4 regions of the Pantoea sp. X-Soil-YNGN-775 genome follow, and region 4 is predicted to be linked to each of the others. Evidence: predicted binding sites of a transcription regulator. Region 4 holds the regulator's gene; each other region holds the start of a gene.
The links. Region 4 encodes Fur, which represses iron uptake genes when iron is present. Its sites were predicted from a motif close to ATAATAATGAGAACNACTATCAA; they were not measured.
Positions count from the first base shown of each region.

Region 1 (3,541 bases), 2.0 Mb from region 4:
CCATAGCCGCGCGCCTCGTCATCCCAGGCCAGTCCGACAATCGCTTTCATCGGAGCCACGCTCTCCAGGTCGATGTAGCGGTCGCCGAGGTAGCTCGACTTTGCCGCTCCCTGGGTGTAGCCAAACGCCAGCCTGGCGCTCAGGCCATCCACCTGCCGGAACCAGCTGCCGAAGTTCACTATGCTGCTGATTTCCGCGCCGTAGATATACGCCTTGTCGCGGTTCTCCGCCTGGTAAGTGGTGTAGATGTTGCCGGGGACATTAACGAACTTACCCGGATTTGCCGCGCGGCTGTAGCGGGTAAAGGCGATAAAGTTTTTGTAGTCGTTATAAAACGCCGCGGCATTGACCGTAATACCGTCGGTCAGCTGGCCTTTCACGCCCCACTCATAGTTATTGCTGGTCTCGGTTTTTAAATCCGGGTTACCAATCAGCGCGTACTGCGCGGTACCAGCATAGCTGGAGCCGAGGTTCCATGAGCCATACAGCTGGCTGTCATTGGGGAACTGCGCCCCGCGGGTATATTGCAGATAGGTCATCAGGCCAGGCGTGAGATCGTACTGGAAGGCGATCGACGGTAACACCTGAGTATCGGTGTTGGCCGAACCGTACAGCGCGGAGACTTCACTGGCATCGAGAACGCTGCTGTTGGTGGTCAGCGTTCCGACATCACGCGGTTTGGTGTTCTGGTATGCCACCCGCACCCCGGGGATCAGCGCCGCTTTATGTCCGTCAGCATCAAAATTGATTTTGTCCTGCAGGTAGCCGCCCAGCATATAGCTGCGACTGTTGGCCTGCGGCTGCATGATGACACTATAAACACTGGGGGCCGGCGACTGACGGAACGGCCGCTCGGTATCCACCTGCCGCGCATTCAGTCCGCCACTCAGCTCATGACGTCCCAGGGTTTTAGTCGCCCGGGTGTCGATTCCATAGGTGTCACTGTTGTAATCGGAATAGACGTTTTGCCAGGCGGTGGCGCTCGACGGCATCAGGGTATTGTCGTGCGCCTCAGTTTGTTGCCAGTAAATACGGCTGGTCAGGCTGTCGATGATCTCATTGTAAGGGGTGTATTCATCAGCAAGGCTGATGCCCCAGCGGCGCGTATCGCTCTGCTGCTGTGCGGTACCCCAGACCGTATTGCCTGAGGTATCCCAGCTGTCGTAATGGCTGTGATTAGTTTTGTGGTAGTAGTCGAGGGTGGCGCTCAGCTGATGCGCATCGTTGGGCTGCCAGATACCGGAACTCATAAAGGCGTCGGAGTGCCAGTTAGCAGGATACGCATCCAGCGTGTCGCTGTTATTGCGGGTTTGCTGGCCGTCGCGGCGGCTGTAGACAAAGATACCGCGCAGCTCATCGTCGCCTGCCGCGGCGGTAAGGCCGTTATGCCAGCTGCGGTTGGCGGAGTCGTAGTCGCTCTGGTAGCCAAAATAGGTCGATTTGCCGGGACGCAGGTAATCGTCGGGGGATTTGTTGCGGAACGAGACATTGCCGCCAATCGAGGTGTTGGGCTGATCAACCGCAGTGGCGCCCTTTTCAATGTCGATGCGGCCAAACAGATAAGGGTCGATGTAGTCCCGGCCAATGCCAAAACTGTCCAGCCCGGCACGTCCGACGTAACTGCGACCGGTTGCCTGGGGTAACGGGATGCCATCCACGTCCAGCCCGACGCGGTTACTTTCCAGCCCGCGAATGTTATAGCCGGTATAGCCCGCCCGATCGAAGCCGCTCTTGCCGGCAGACGATCCCCCCTGCGCGCCGGTGGCGCTGATCAGCGGTTCATAACGCATGATTGAGCCAAAATCGGTGGCCCCGCGCCGTTGCAGATCGGCTGCCGACAGGCTGGTTTTGCTGCCTGCCGTTTTTTTGATTTCGGGTGCCGTGACCGTCATTACCGTTTCGGCCTGGCTTTGGCTGTAATCGGTGCGCGCCAGCGGAGCAGATTCACTCCCGGCGGCATAACTGCAGGTGGCATGGATGGCAGAGGCGAATAACGCCAGTTTACACCGACGCAGTTGCGTCAATCCCTGAAAAAGTCGTGACATGGGCGCGAATTACCTGATTAATTGTTAGTATTCGCTCACTTGCTTGCTGGCATCATCAAAACGGCTCTGTATCAAAGCCGTAAAAACCGGACTTATTTCTGAATATAAATTATGATCCGCAATTTAATGCAATTGATAATCATTATCAATCTTATTTACATTTAACTCTATTTTGCAGCGCACAGTTTGTTAACTACAATTAACCGGTAATTTATCAATACGTTAAAGGAATAGAGTTATGGCACAAAAACCTGTGGTCGTTATCCACTACTGTATGCAATGCAACTGGCTGATGCGGTCAGCGTGGATGGCACAGGAACTCCTGCACACCTTCGCTGACGATTTGGCGGAAGTGACGCTCAGGCCGGGCACCGGCGGTATCTTCGAGATTACTCTTGATGAACATCTGCTGTGGGAGCGTAAACGGGACGGCGGCTTTCCTGACGCCACCAGCCTGAAGCAGCGGGTGCGTGACATCTGTTTCCCGGATCGTACGCTGGGCCACATTGATAAGCACAAACCTGAAGTAAGCTAAGTCGCCGGCTGGCTACCCGCAAAGGGGGAGAAGGTCAGCTACGGGTAATTTTTTCTGCCGCGTCCTGCAGTGCCGCGATCAGCGTCTGCAGCGCGGCCTCGGAGATATCCTGCTGCGCCAGTCGCGTATTAAGTGCCATTTTCAGTTCGTGAATCGCCTGTTCAACCGCCGGAATACTGCGGTTGTTGACCAGAATAGCCAGTGACGATAAACGCCCGATCAGGCTGGCAATCTGGTCGCGGTTGGCGGCCAGCAGCGTCTCGCCAGCCCCGGTCAGCCGGTAGGCTTTGCGGGTGGCCTGCGCGTCCACCACCTCAATCGCCTCCATCTCTTCCAGCAGCGTCAGATTGGGATAAATGATGCCCGGACTGGGCGAATACTCCCCTTTCGACAACTCTTCCACTGACTTGATCAGCTCATAGCCGTGCGCGGCATTCTGCGCCAGAAAATGGAGCATCAGCAGACGAATATCACTCGCCTCCAGCATTTTTTCCCGACGCTTACGCCGGCTGCCGCAACCGCCCGCGCGCGTGGATTGATCGCCAGATGAAGATGCTGAATGGTCTTTCATTGCCTGCCCGGGGAGAAGAAAAGGAGATTGATGGTAGAACGCCGCCTGGCAAAATTCAACACAGGCGGCGGACCCGCTTACTTCTGGTGCCAGTACGCCACGGCCCGCACGTAATCACTGTTTAGCCCGCGCTGGACGGTGAAGTAATCACTCAGCGCTTTAACAAACTCGCCTTCGCCGGTGAGCCAGATGAAGTAATCTTCCGACGGCATTGCCAGTCGATCCAGCCGATCGGTTAGCTGGCTGAGCTGCGCCAGTTGCATCTGGCCGCTGCCGAGCCAGTTCAGATTAACGCCCGCCGTACCGGGTAAATAGTCACGGCCGGTGGCCTGATCGACATAGGCGAACAGGTGCAGATCCGACCCGGCAATATCAGGCTGACGGCGCGCA
Region 1 is NZ_AP035945.1:3,398,007-3,401,547, forward strand. It holds gene AC6I8I_RS15800 (TonB-dependent receptor domain-containing protein) at 1-2,045, opposite strand, end outside; gene AC6I8I_RS15805 (Rdx family protein) at 2,284-2,580, shown strand; gene AC6I8I_RS15810 (PadR family transcriptional regulator) at 2,615-3,151, opposite strand; gene AC6I8I_RS15815 (siderophore-interacting protein) at 3,229-3,541, opposite strand, start outside.
Region 1: the regulator Fur is predicted to act here: its motif matches at 2,178-2,200, upstream of AC6I8I_RS15800 (TonB-dependent receptor domain-containing protein).

Region 2 (3,541 bases), 730 kb from region 4:
CCAGCCAGCAGATTGCTGGTAGCGTTGATACTCTTCCACCACCTCACTGAATGGCGTAAACGGGGTCGGCTCAGGCGTTTCATCACGCTGCCAGGCGCTGTAGAGATTGGTGATACGGCGGGTCAGGGCGGTAAAGCTGAAGCCATCGACCACCAGATGGTGATAACGCTGATACCAGTACCAGTGCTCATCACCCAGCCGCAGCAGGCTGTGGTGGTACAGCGGCGCGCCGCTGATCACCCGCAGGTCACCAGACATATCCTGCTGCATCAGCGCACGAGCCGCGGCGACCGGATCGGCCGAATTGCGCAGGTCAATCACCTGCGGCTCAGCAAAGTGCTGCGGCGCAGGCCACTGCTGTGGTTCACCGTCCTGCTCGCCAAACGCCATATTCAGCGTATCCGCTTCCTGCATGCCGGCAACGATAGCTTTGGCCAGCAGCGCACTGTTGAGCGCGCCGCGCAGTTCGACAAAATGCGCCACCGCGTAAGCATTGGCGTGTGGGGATAACTGGTCTGCGATCCAGATGCCGGGCTGAGCGGCAACCAGCGGTAACGTTTTCTGTTCAGTCAGATTCGGGTTCATGGTGATCTCAGACATCGTCACTCCGGCTGGCGGTGACCGGGCGGATATCGTGCCAGTTTTCATTCAGCCAGCTGAGGCAGATTGCCTGTGGCTGGGGACCAAATACCGGCTGCCAGCCAGACGGAATCGCCCGGAAGGCGGGCCATAAGCTGTACTGTTGCTGGTTATTGATCAGTACATGACAATCCTGCTGCGGATCGTCGAACGGATTGAGATGTTGCATGTAGGTCTCCTGCCCGTGCTATCCAGGCGAGATATCGCCCTGATCCTGCACGTCGCCGCTGACCGCGATCGGCCTCGGGTGTGAAAGAGGGGCGATAGGCGAATTACGGGTATTGCCACATTGCTTTTAATCCGGCCAGCAGGCCGCCGCGCCAGCAGAGCGCGTCGTGACCGCCTTCAAACTGCTGATAGCAGACCTGATGTCCGGCCGCGATTAAATCACGCTCAAATTGTTGATTTGCTGCCAGAATCAGCCGCTCACGTCGGCCTGCTTCAAGATAAAAGCGGCGCGGCGGTGCCTGCAGCAAACCTTGTTGTAGTTGTTGCGGTAGCCAGCCGTTGGGGTTACCGCGCGCCGGCCACCAAAAAGAGCCGGAAAGGCTGATGGCGGCACCAAAGGTCTCTGGCCAGCTTAAGGCGGCGTAAGCTGCGGAAAGTCCGCCAAAACTTTGTCCCGCCACCAGCGTGCTGTCGCCCTGCACCCGACAGGCGACGGTTTTCTGAATCAGCGGCAGGAGTTCGTGCTGCACCGCCAGCCAGAATTCGGCATTACAGGTCAGCTCGCGGCTGCGGTGCTCGCGATCGATAATGTCGATCATCGCATAAACCGCCGGCGGCAGTTCTCCTGCCGCGGTGAGTTGCCGCAGCGGACCGGCAATCGGCATGGTCTGCGCCCAGAACTGCCCATCCAGCAATAACGCCAGCGGGCGGTCGGCGGCAGGGGCCTCGCCGCTGCAGTAAAGCCACACCGTGCGCTGATTACCCAGTCGTTCGCTGCGCCACTGCAGCGGTTGCAACGGAATAGCCGCCGGCTGGCCGCGATCAACATCGTGCCACACCGATTGATCGGGCGCCTGCGGCAGGTGCAGCGGTGAAACCCGTAGGCCGCGTCCGCCAGCCCAGCTGCGCAACGGGTTGAGCGGGTCCGCCTGCGCTGACGGGAATTTGCCGCTCCACCATTGACGCAGCGTCTGCATATCAGTCTGGCCGTCGAATTTCTCGGCCAGGCGATCGGGTATCAGGCAATAGCTGCCGCGCCAGTCAGCGGGCAGGGTGGTTTGCCACCACCAGACATCGGTGTCGGGAACGCGTGTTAAGGAGGAGGGGGCGGCGGACTGATGGTGATCGGTCACGCCGGTGATGTTGATCCAGACGCGGCGGATCGCCGAGTGGGACTCATCACCGTGGGGATCACGCCAGAAGAAGGTGACCTGACAGGTGCCCTCTTCGCCGGGTTCAATCAAGGGAATGCCCTGTTGCTGCTGCTGTTGCCACCAGGCGTCACTGCCGGTCACTTCATTTAACCACGTCATACGCGCCATCAGTCGATCACTACACTTGATTAGGGTGATGCATGTTATGAATAATACTATTGATAATTATTTTCATTTGCAATAGGGTGTTTCCGCTCTACAGGGAGCGCGCGCATCCTCTCTGCCGTATCGGGCTTCAGACCGGGACGAGGGTCTGTTGAAGATGGTCCGGAGAGAACTGGAATGCGTTGCAGGCAAGGTACTTACCTTTTCACCGGCGCGCCGGCAGTGGCCTTTCGCTGGCAATCCAGGAATAAAAAAATGAAAAAGTTATCCCGGCTTTCGTTAGCCATTATGATTGAACTTGGCGTCACCACCTCTCTCATTTCTACCGGCGCAGCAGCAGCTGCTACTGACCCGGGCATCACCAGCAACGCATCCGATACCGCCAGCGACAGCACCATGATGGTGACCGCCGCCGAGCAAACGCTTCAGGCACCCGGTGTGTCGACCATCACCGCCGACGAAATCAAAAAACATCCGCCTGCTCGCGACGTCTCTGAAATCATTCGTACCATGCCCGGCGTTAACCTGACCGGTAACTCCACCAGCGGCCAGCGTGGGAATAACCGTCAGATCGATATCCGCGGCATGGGGCCGGAAAACACCCTGATCCTGGTGGATGGCTTGCCGGTAACCAGCCGCAACTCGGTGCGTCTGGGCTGGCGCGGCGAGCGTGACACGCGCGGCGACAGCAACTGGGTTCCGCCTGAGATGATTGATCATATCGAAGTGATTCGCGGTCCGGCGGCGGCCCGTTACGGTAACGGCGCGGCTGGTGGGGTGGTGAATATCATCACCAAAAAAGCGCTGGATAATCAGTGGCACGGCTCGTGGAGCGCCTATTACAACGTACCGCAGCATAAAGATGAAGGCGCCACCCGACGCACTAATTTTAGCCTCGAAGGGCCGTTAGGCGACGACTTCAGCTTCCGGCTGTATGGCGGACTGGCAAAAACCCAGGCCGACGCGTACGACATTAATGAAGGGCATGCTGCCCAGCGAACCGGCTCCTATGCTGGCTCCTATCCGGCTGGCCGTGAAGGCTCGGTCAATAAAGATGTCCATGCCTTACTGCGCTGGGCTTTTGCGCCGATGCAGGCACTGGAGTTGGGTGCCGGTTACAGTCGGCAGGGCAACCTGTATGCCGGTGATACACAGAACACCAACACCAACGCGCTGGTAAAAAGTAAATACGGTGATGAGACCAATCGCCTTTATCGGCAGAACTTCTCGCTGAAGTGGACCGGTGCCTGGGATAACGGCATCAGTACCAATACCTATGCGCAATATGAGAACACCCGCAACTCGCGCCTGAATGAAGGGCTGGCAGGTGGTACCGAGGGGATCTTCTCCAACAGCGACTTCAATACCATTCAGCTGGACGATGTGCTGCTGCACAGTGAGGTCAGCATTCCGTT
Region 2 is NZ_AP035945.1:447,480-451,020, forward strand. It holds gene AC6I8I_RS02010 (enterobactin synthase subunit F) at 1-600, opposite strand, end outside; gene AC6I8I_RS02015 (MbtH family protein) at 593-808, opposite strand; gene fes (enterochelin esterase) at 912-2,129, opposite strand; gene AC6I8I_RS02025 (TonB-dependent siderophore receptor) at 2,382-3,541, shown strand, end outside.
Region 2: the regulator Fur is predicted to act here: its motif matches at 2,174-2,196, upstream of fes (enterochelin esterase).

Region 3 (3,541 bases), 740 kb from region 4:
ACGCACCGCCGGAGTCTGGGCCAGGAAAGGATTCTTCATCACCTGCTCTGCGGTTTTCGGTTCGGCGGCAAACAGCAGATACGAGTGTCCATTCAGCCCGGCAGCCAGATTTTCCCCTGACAGCTGAATGATGTCTTTACGCTGCCCCATGCTGTGACCGTGCTGCATGTCGGCAGGTGGTGTGGCCAGGGTGAATCCCAGCTGTTGCAGCAATTTCCCCTGCGCGGACGCCTCAGTCCACAGATTAACTGCGCGACCGTCACCGTTCCAGACCATGGCGGAAACCGGCTGTGGCGGCAGCGTCAACGCTGAGCGGAGCGCTTTTTCACGCGCATCGAACGCGCTTATCCGGGCAGCGGCTTGTGCTTCATGGCCGGTTGCCTCACCCAGCAGCGTCACCAGCTGCTGCCAGCTTTTATCGTCGTAGTTGATCACCAGCACCGGCGCGATGGCGGTCAGCTGATCGACCAGTTTAATCGCTGAGTCATTGCCGGTGGCACTGACCACAATCAGGTCCGGCGCTTCCGCCGCAATCGCTTCGGCATTTGGCTCGCCAATATAGAGACGTTTTACGCCGCGCTGTTTTGCCACCTCGCCCCACTGACGGAAGAACCCTTGCCCATCGGCCAGCCGGCTGTTGGGTGCCGTTGCGCCGCTGGCGATCACCGGCGCATCAATCGCCAGAAGCGAGCCGGTCAGGGTGACGCTGGTCGAGACAATGCGGGTCGGCGCCTGTGATAGCGTCACACTGCCTTTCGCGCCCGCCACCGTGCGCGGCCAGCCGTTCTGTGCCGCCACTGCAAAGCTGATACAGAAGAAAAACAGCGCTATCGCCGCCTTTACACCACGTTTAGTCATAAATTTCAGTCCACTTTTATACTGGCTATTTGCCCTGCTGTTTGTGCTGATTTAGCAGGAAAACGCAGCCGAAACACCGCGTATTTATTGACACTTCCGGCTAATCAACGTAGGTTACTGGGCCACAATACAAATGATAATCATTATTAATTATCTTATCATTTATAGGTGAAAATTATGGTGGAATCGTTGACGTTTGAACATCCCTTGTTGCAGGATTTCTCCGCGTTGTGCCGCGGCTTCCTGTTTACTTCTCCCTGGAAAAGCCTGACCACGCAAGGCTGCTTCACCACGCTGACCACCCCGGTAACCGCAGGTGAGACACTGACAGGGGATTTTCAGCAACAATTGCAGCACCATTTTGCCTCAGCCAGAAAACAGGGCATTACTCACCCTATTCTGGTGGGTGCGATCCCGTTTGACGTCAATCAGCCATCGGCACTGTTTATCCCCGAATCGTATCAGACCTTTAACCGCGACGATCTGCATGCGGTTACCTTACCACCCGAAGCCACTTTGCCGCAGGTGCGTCGCCGCACGGCGGTGCCGGATCATGCTAATTTCACCAATATGGTAGCGCAGGCAGTAGCCGCAACGCAGCGTGGCGATCTGGATAAAGTGGTGCTGTCGCGGCTGATGGATATCACGGCTGAACAGCCGGTGGATACCGCGGCGCTGATGCAGCGCATCGTGGCGCAGAACCCTAACAGCTATCACTTTCATCTGCCGCTGCCGGAAGGTGGTGCACTGGTCGGGGCCAGCCCGGAATTAATGATCCGCAAACAGGGACGGGATTTCAGCTCCTGTCCGCTGGCCGGTTCGGCCCGCCGTGATGCCGATCCGCAGCGTGACCAGGCCGCAGGTGAGAGCCTGATGCGCTCGGATAAAGATCGCCATGAACATAAGCTGGTAACCGATGCGATGCGCAACACGCTGCAACCGCGCAGCCGGATGCTGTCGGTGCCGGAGGTGCCGTCGCTGATCACCACCGCAACCTTATGGCATCTCGCCACCCTGATTAAGGGTGAAGTGCTCGACCCGCGCGAAAATGCGCTGTCGCTGGCCTGCCTGTTGCATCCGACGCCGGCACTGAGCGGCTTCCCGCATCAGCGCGCCCAGCAGCTGATACAGCAACTCGAACCGTTTGAGCGCCAGCTATTTGGCGGCATCGTCGGCTGGTGCGATGACCAGGGCAATGGCGAATGGGTGGTGACGATTCGCTGCGGCACGGTCAATGGCCCACGCGTGCGGCTGTTTGCTGGCGCGGGCATCGTTGCTGACTCACAACCAGAATCAGAATGGCGTGAAACCGGCGTCAAACTTGACACCATGCTTCGCGCTTTTGGACTGCAATAAAGGACCCTGTATGACCATTTCCTACAGCCGCTGGCCTGACGATCTGGCCGCGCGTTACCGCGAAAAAGGCTACTGGCTCGATCTGCCGATGACCGATATCCTCGAACGCCACCAACAGAGCGACAGCGTGGCGGTGATTGATGGCGATCGGCAGTTCAGCTACCGTCAGCTGGCCCGCTTAAGTGACAATCTGGCAGCAGCGTTGCAGCGTCGTGGCCTCAAATCGGGAGATACCGCGCTGGTGCAGCTCGGCAACGTGGCCGAATTTTACCTGACGCTGTTTGCGCTGTTTAAAATTGGCGTCGCGCCGGTTAACGCGCTGTTCAGCCATCAGCGTACTGAGCTGACGGCGTACGCCAGCCAGATTTCGCCGCGCCTGCTGATTGCCGATCGCAGCCATACGCTGTTTGCTGATGACAGTTTTATCAGCCAGCTGTGCCACGATCATACCCAGCTGCAGCAGGTGGTCCTGCGTGGTGATGCTCAGGCTGAAAACAGCCTTGAAAGCCTGCTGGCCGAACCGGCAGGTGATTTCGTTGCGACGCCGACCGCCGGTGATGAAGTGGCTTTTTTCCAGCTCTCCGGCGGCAGCACCGGCACGCCGAAACTGATCCCGCGCACCCATAACGACTACTATTACAGCATCCGCGAAAGTGACGTTATCTGTGGGGTGACCGCCGACACCCGTTATCTGATCGCCCTGCCCGCTGCGCATAATTTTCCGATGAGCTCACCGGGCGCGCTGGGGGTCTTCTACGCTGGCGGACAGGTTATTCTGGCAGCCGATCCCAGCGCTACGCTCTGCTTCCCGCTGATTGAAAAGCATCAGGTAACCGATACCGGTCTGGTGCCGCCAGCCGTTAGTCTGTGGCTGCAGGCGATTCAGGAATGGGGCAGCAATGCCGCACTGGCTTCGCTGCAACGCATTCAGGTCGGTGGCGCGAAGCTGGGCGAGACCCTGGCGGCACGTATTCAGTCTGAGATAGGCTGCAAACTGCAGCAGGTGTTTGGCATGGCAGAAGGCCTGGTGAACTACACCCGGCTCGATGATGATGAAACCACCATTCTGACCACCCAGGGCCGCCCGATCTCGCCGGATGATGAAGTGTGGGTGGCCGATGAACAGGGTAATCCGCTGCCGACCGGCGCCATTGGCCGTCTGATGACGCGCGGGCCTTATACTTTCCGCGGCTACTACAACAGCCCGGAACACAATGCCGCCAGCTTCGATTCACAGGGCTTTTACTGCTCTGGCGATCTGATTGAGATCACCCCGCAAGGCAACATCATTGTTCAGGGGCGTGAGAAAGATCAGATCAACCGCGGC
Region 3 is NZ_AP035945.1:436,319-439,859, reverse strand. It holds gene fepB (Fe2+-enterobactin ABC transporter substrate-binding protein) at 1-858, opposite strand, end outside; gene AC6I8I_RS01980 (isochorismate synthase) at 1,036-2,214, shown strand; gene AC6I8I_RS01975 ((2,3-dihydroxybenzoyl)adenylate synthase) at 2,225-3,541, shown strand, end outside.
Region 3: the regulator Fur is predicted to act here: its motif matches at 986-1,008, upstream of AC6I8I_RS01980 (isochorismate synthase).

Region 4 (3,541 bases):
CGCATGCTGACCGTTTCTGGCTTACGCCGTCGCGGTTACACCGCTGCCTCAATCCGCGAGTTCTGCCGCCGTATTGGCGTCACCAAGCAGGACAATATTGTGGAGATGGCGTCGCTGGAATCGTGCATCCGTGACGATCTCAATGAGAATGCGCCGCGTGCTATGGCGGTGCTCGATCCCGTGAAAATAGTGATCGAAAACCTGCCGGCCGGCCACCACGAAACCATCACCATGCCTAACCATCCGTCTAAACCGGAGATGGGCACGCGTGAGGTGCCTTTCAGCCGTGAGATCTGGATCGACCGGGCGGACTTTCGTGAAGAGGCCAACAAGCAATATAAGCGTCTGGTACTGGGCAAAGAAGTTCGCCTGCGCAACGCCTATGTGATCCGTGCTGAGCGGGTGGCAAAAGATGAAGCGGGCAACATCACCTGCATCTACTGCACCAGCGATGTGGATACCCTGAGTAAAGATCCTGCTGATGGCCGCAAGGTCAAAGGCGTGATCCATTGGGTGTCGGCAGACCACGCGCAGCCAGCCGAGTTCCGCCTGTATGATCGCCTGTTCAGCGTGCCAAATCCGGGCGCAGCCGACGATTTCCTGTCGGTGATCAATCCAGAATCGCTGACTATCAAACAGGGCTTTGTTGAGCCAGGTCTGCGTGACGTGGAAGCAACCACGCCGTACCAGTTTGAGCGTGAAGGTTACTTCTGCGCTGACAGCGTCTATTCGAAGCCGTCACAGCTGGTGTTTAACCGCACCGTTGGCCTACGCGATACCTGGACTAAAGCTGGCGAATAATCGTTGGTGCTGACCTGATAAAATGGCAAAAGGGCGAGGTATCGCCCTTTTTTATTGTCCTGATTTTTGCCATCACCGAGGTTTGTGCTGTCGCCATTTTGGAGTGGTTGTTACGAAATTGTGAGAGAAATCTGAGTTTAAAAAAATTAATCAATTACCAGATGTGAATTATCCGCTTTCAGGTAGGCTATGCCGTCTCAGACATAGCTCAGCGAGTGATATAAGGAAAAAAAATGACCGTTCTCGCCCAGGAAGCCAAACACAGTGTCGTCGTTTTACATCAGCTTATTGAACGTATTTTCAATCAACCCGCCGGGTCTGATGATAGTTTTGAGCTGATGATGTCCTATTTTCATCCTGAATTTCGCATGGTTACCCCGCGCGGAACTCAACTGAACCTGAATGAAGTCGAAGATCTTTTCCGTCAGCTGCAGGGCCAGCGGGAAGGGATGCGCATCGCCACCTGCGAGCACATGGTCATTTCCCATCAGGAGAAAGAGGTCACCGTGCAGTACCGTGAGATGCAGATGCTGAACGGCAATAATCAGAGCCGCATCGCCCTGGCGATTCTGGATTACAGCACCTCGATTCCGCGCTGGCGTTACCTGCAGGAAACCCTGGTTGCCTGACTGACGGCGGAAAAAGAATAAAAAAAAACCGGTGAATTCACCGGTTTTTTTATTTCAGCCTGCGTCAGACTTACTGATCGTGCAGCGTCTCATCTTCACGGCAGTCGCCCAGCGCGCAGTGACCATACAGATAGAGGCTGTGGTTGGTCAGCTTGATGCCGTGGCGGGTAGCGATTTCACGCTGACGGGTTTCAATCGACTCGTCGCTGAACTCAATCACTTTACCGCAGTCCAGACAGATCAGGTGATCGTGGTGATGCTGCTGAGTCAGCTCAAACACCGATTTGCCGCCTTCGAAATTGTGACGGGTCACAATACCGGCATCATCAAACTGGTTCAGCACGCGGTAAACCGTGGCCAGACCAATTTCTTCGCCGATGTCGATCAGGCGTTTGTACAGATCTTCCGCGCTGACGTGATGGCACTCAGGTTCCTGAAGCACTTCCAGAATTTTCAGTCTGGGCAGCGTGACTTTCAGGCCAGCCTTCTTTAATGCGGTATTGTTGTCAGTCATGCGGATTTTGTCCTGTTACTTATATTCACTTTTGTGGCGCTTGGCCTTGAATGTCGATCTTTGCCCATTCTCATTTGCGTCTCATTATAGAACTGATGCAGTGAAATGAAAACCGAGGGGAGTGCCTAAATCACCATGGGCTGTAAGGGATACGTCACCGAGCCGGGGAGGATTTCTGCAGGAGTCTGTTAACATTTCGCTTAGTCCTATCTGCTGCCAGAGAAAATAAGCGGAAGATCGATGCGGGTATTCTACAGATTAAACGAAGAAAGTTAAAAAAATGTGGCTATTATTTCTATAGGAATTTCCGTTGCCTCAATGTGAGCTGGCGCTCACATTGAGTCGGCTACCTTCAGGCTTCGAGGATCTCTTTGAGCTGCAGTTCATCAAAAATCTGCTTAACCCATTGCTCAACGCGCGCATTAGTCAGTTCTGGCTGGCGATCTTCGTCAATCGCCAGGCCGAGGAAGTGGGTATCGTCAGCCAGGCCTTTTGATGCTTCGAAGTGATAACCTTCGGTTGGCCAGTGGCCGACGATCACTGCGCCGTGCGGCTCAATGATGTCGCGGATGGTGCCCATCGCGTCACAGAAGTACTCGGCATAATCTTCCTGATCGCCACAGCCAAACAGGGCAACCAGCTTGCCGTTAAAATCGATCTCTTCCAGCGTCGGGAAAAAGTCATCCCAGTCGCACTGCGCTTCACCGTAATACCAGGTCGGGATACCCAGCAGCAGGATGTCAAACGCTTCCAGATCTTCTTTAGTGCTTTTCGCGATGTCGTGGACTTCTGCAACGTCTTTACCCAGCTGTTTCTGGATCATTTTTGCAATGTTTTCGGTGTTGCCGGTATCGCTGCCAAAGAAGATGCCTACGAGTGCCATGAGTAAAATAACCTCTTAAATCCTGATGATGAGATGTGTGCCGCAGCACATTTCAGCGAATAATAGCAGACGAGACAAACCCGCGGAACGGTTAAAGCCTCGACATTTGCCTCTGCGTGCGTTTTGCCCGCATTAATCCAGTTTGAGTTGCGCCAGCAGCATTTGTTCAATCAATTCGCTACGGCTGAGATTGCGCTGTTCTGCCAGCGTATTGAGCGCTTCGACGGCTTCACTGTTCATTTTCAGTTCGACACGACGAAGCCCGCGCCCTTTGTCACGTTTCAGTTGATTGCGCTTATTGATGCGCAGCTGTTCATCACGCGAAAGCGGACTGGTTTTGGGTCGACCTGGGCGGCGCTCATCAGCAAACAGATCGAGCGTCGTGCGGTCAGTGTGTTCTTTTGCCATGGCTTAGTGAAACTGAATGTGCGGGCGCCAGACGCTCGCCGCGCAGATTATAAATTATTGGCCGTTACCGCGGCAAAATGACCGGCGGCAAAATTTTAGCGCGCCATCATACTCCACGCTAACTCCGGACGCCAATCCTAAACATTTGCCGCCAGGTATTTGCTTTTAAAGCGCAAAAAAGCGACGAACGCTGCGTAATACGGCATCAGGTTTTTCGGCGTGCACCCAGTGTCCCGCGCCGCTGATCACATGTGCATGGGCCGCCGGGAACTGCGTAATTAACGCGTCACGGTACTGGTTATCCAG
Region 4 is NZ_AP035945.1:1,174,090-1,177,630, forward strand. It holds gene glnS (glutamine--tRNA ligase) at 1-801, shown strand, start outside; gene AC6I8I_RS05470 (hypothetical protein) at 1,035-1,430, shown strand; gene fur (ferric iron uptake transcriptional regulator) at 1,501-1,944, opposite strand; gene fldA (flavodoxin FldA) at 2,297-2,827, opposite strand; gene ybfE (LexA regulated protein) at 2,960-3,235, opposite strand; gene ybfF (esterase) at 3,401-3,541, opposite strand, start outside.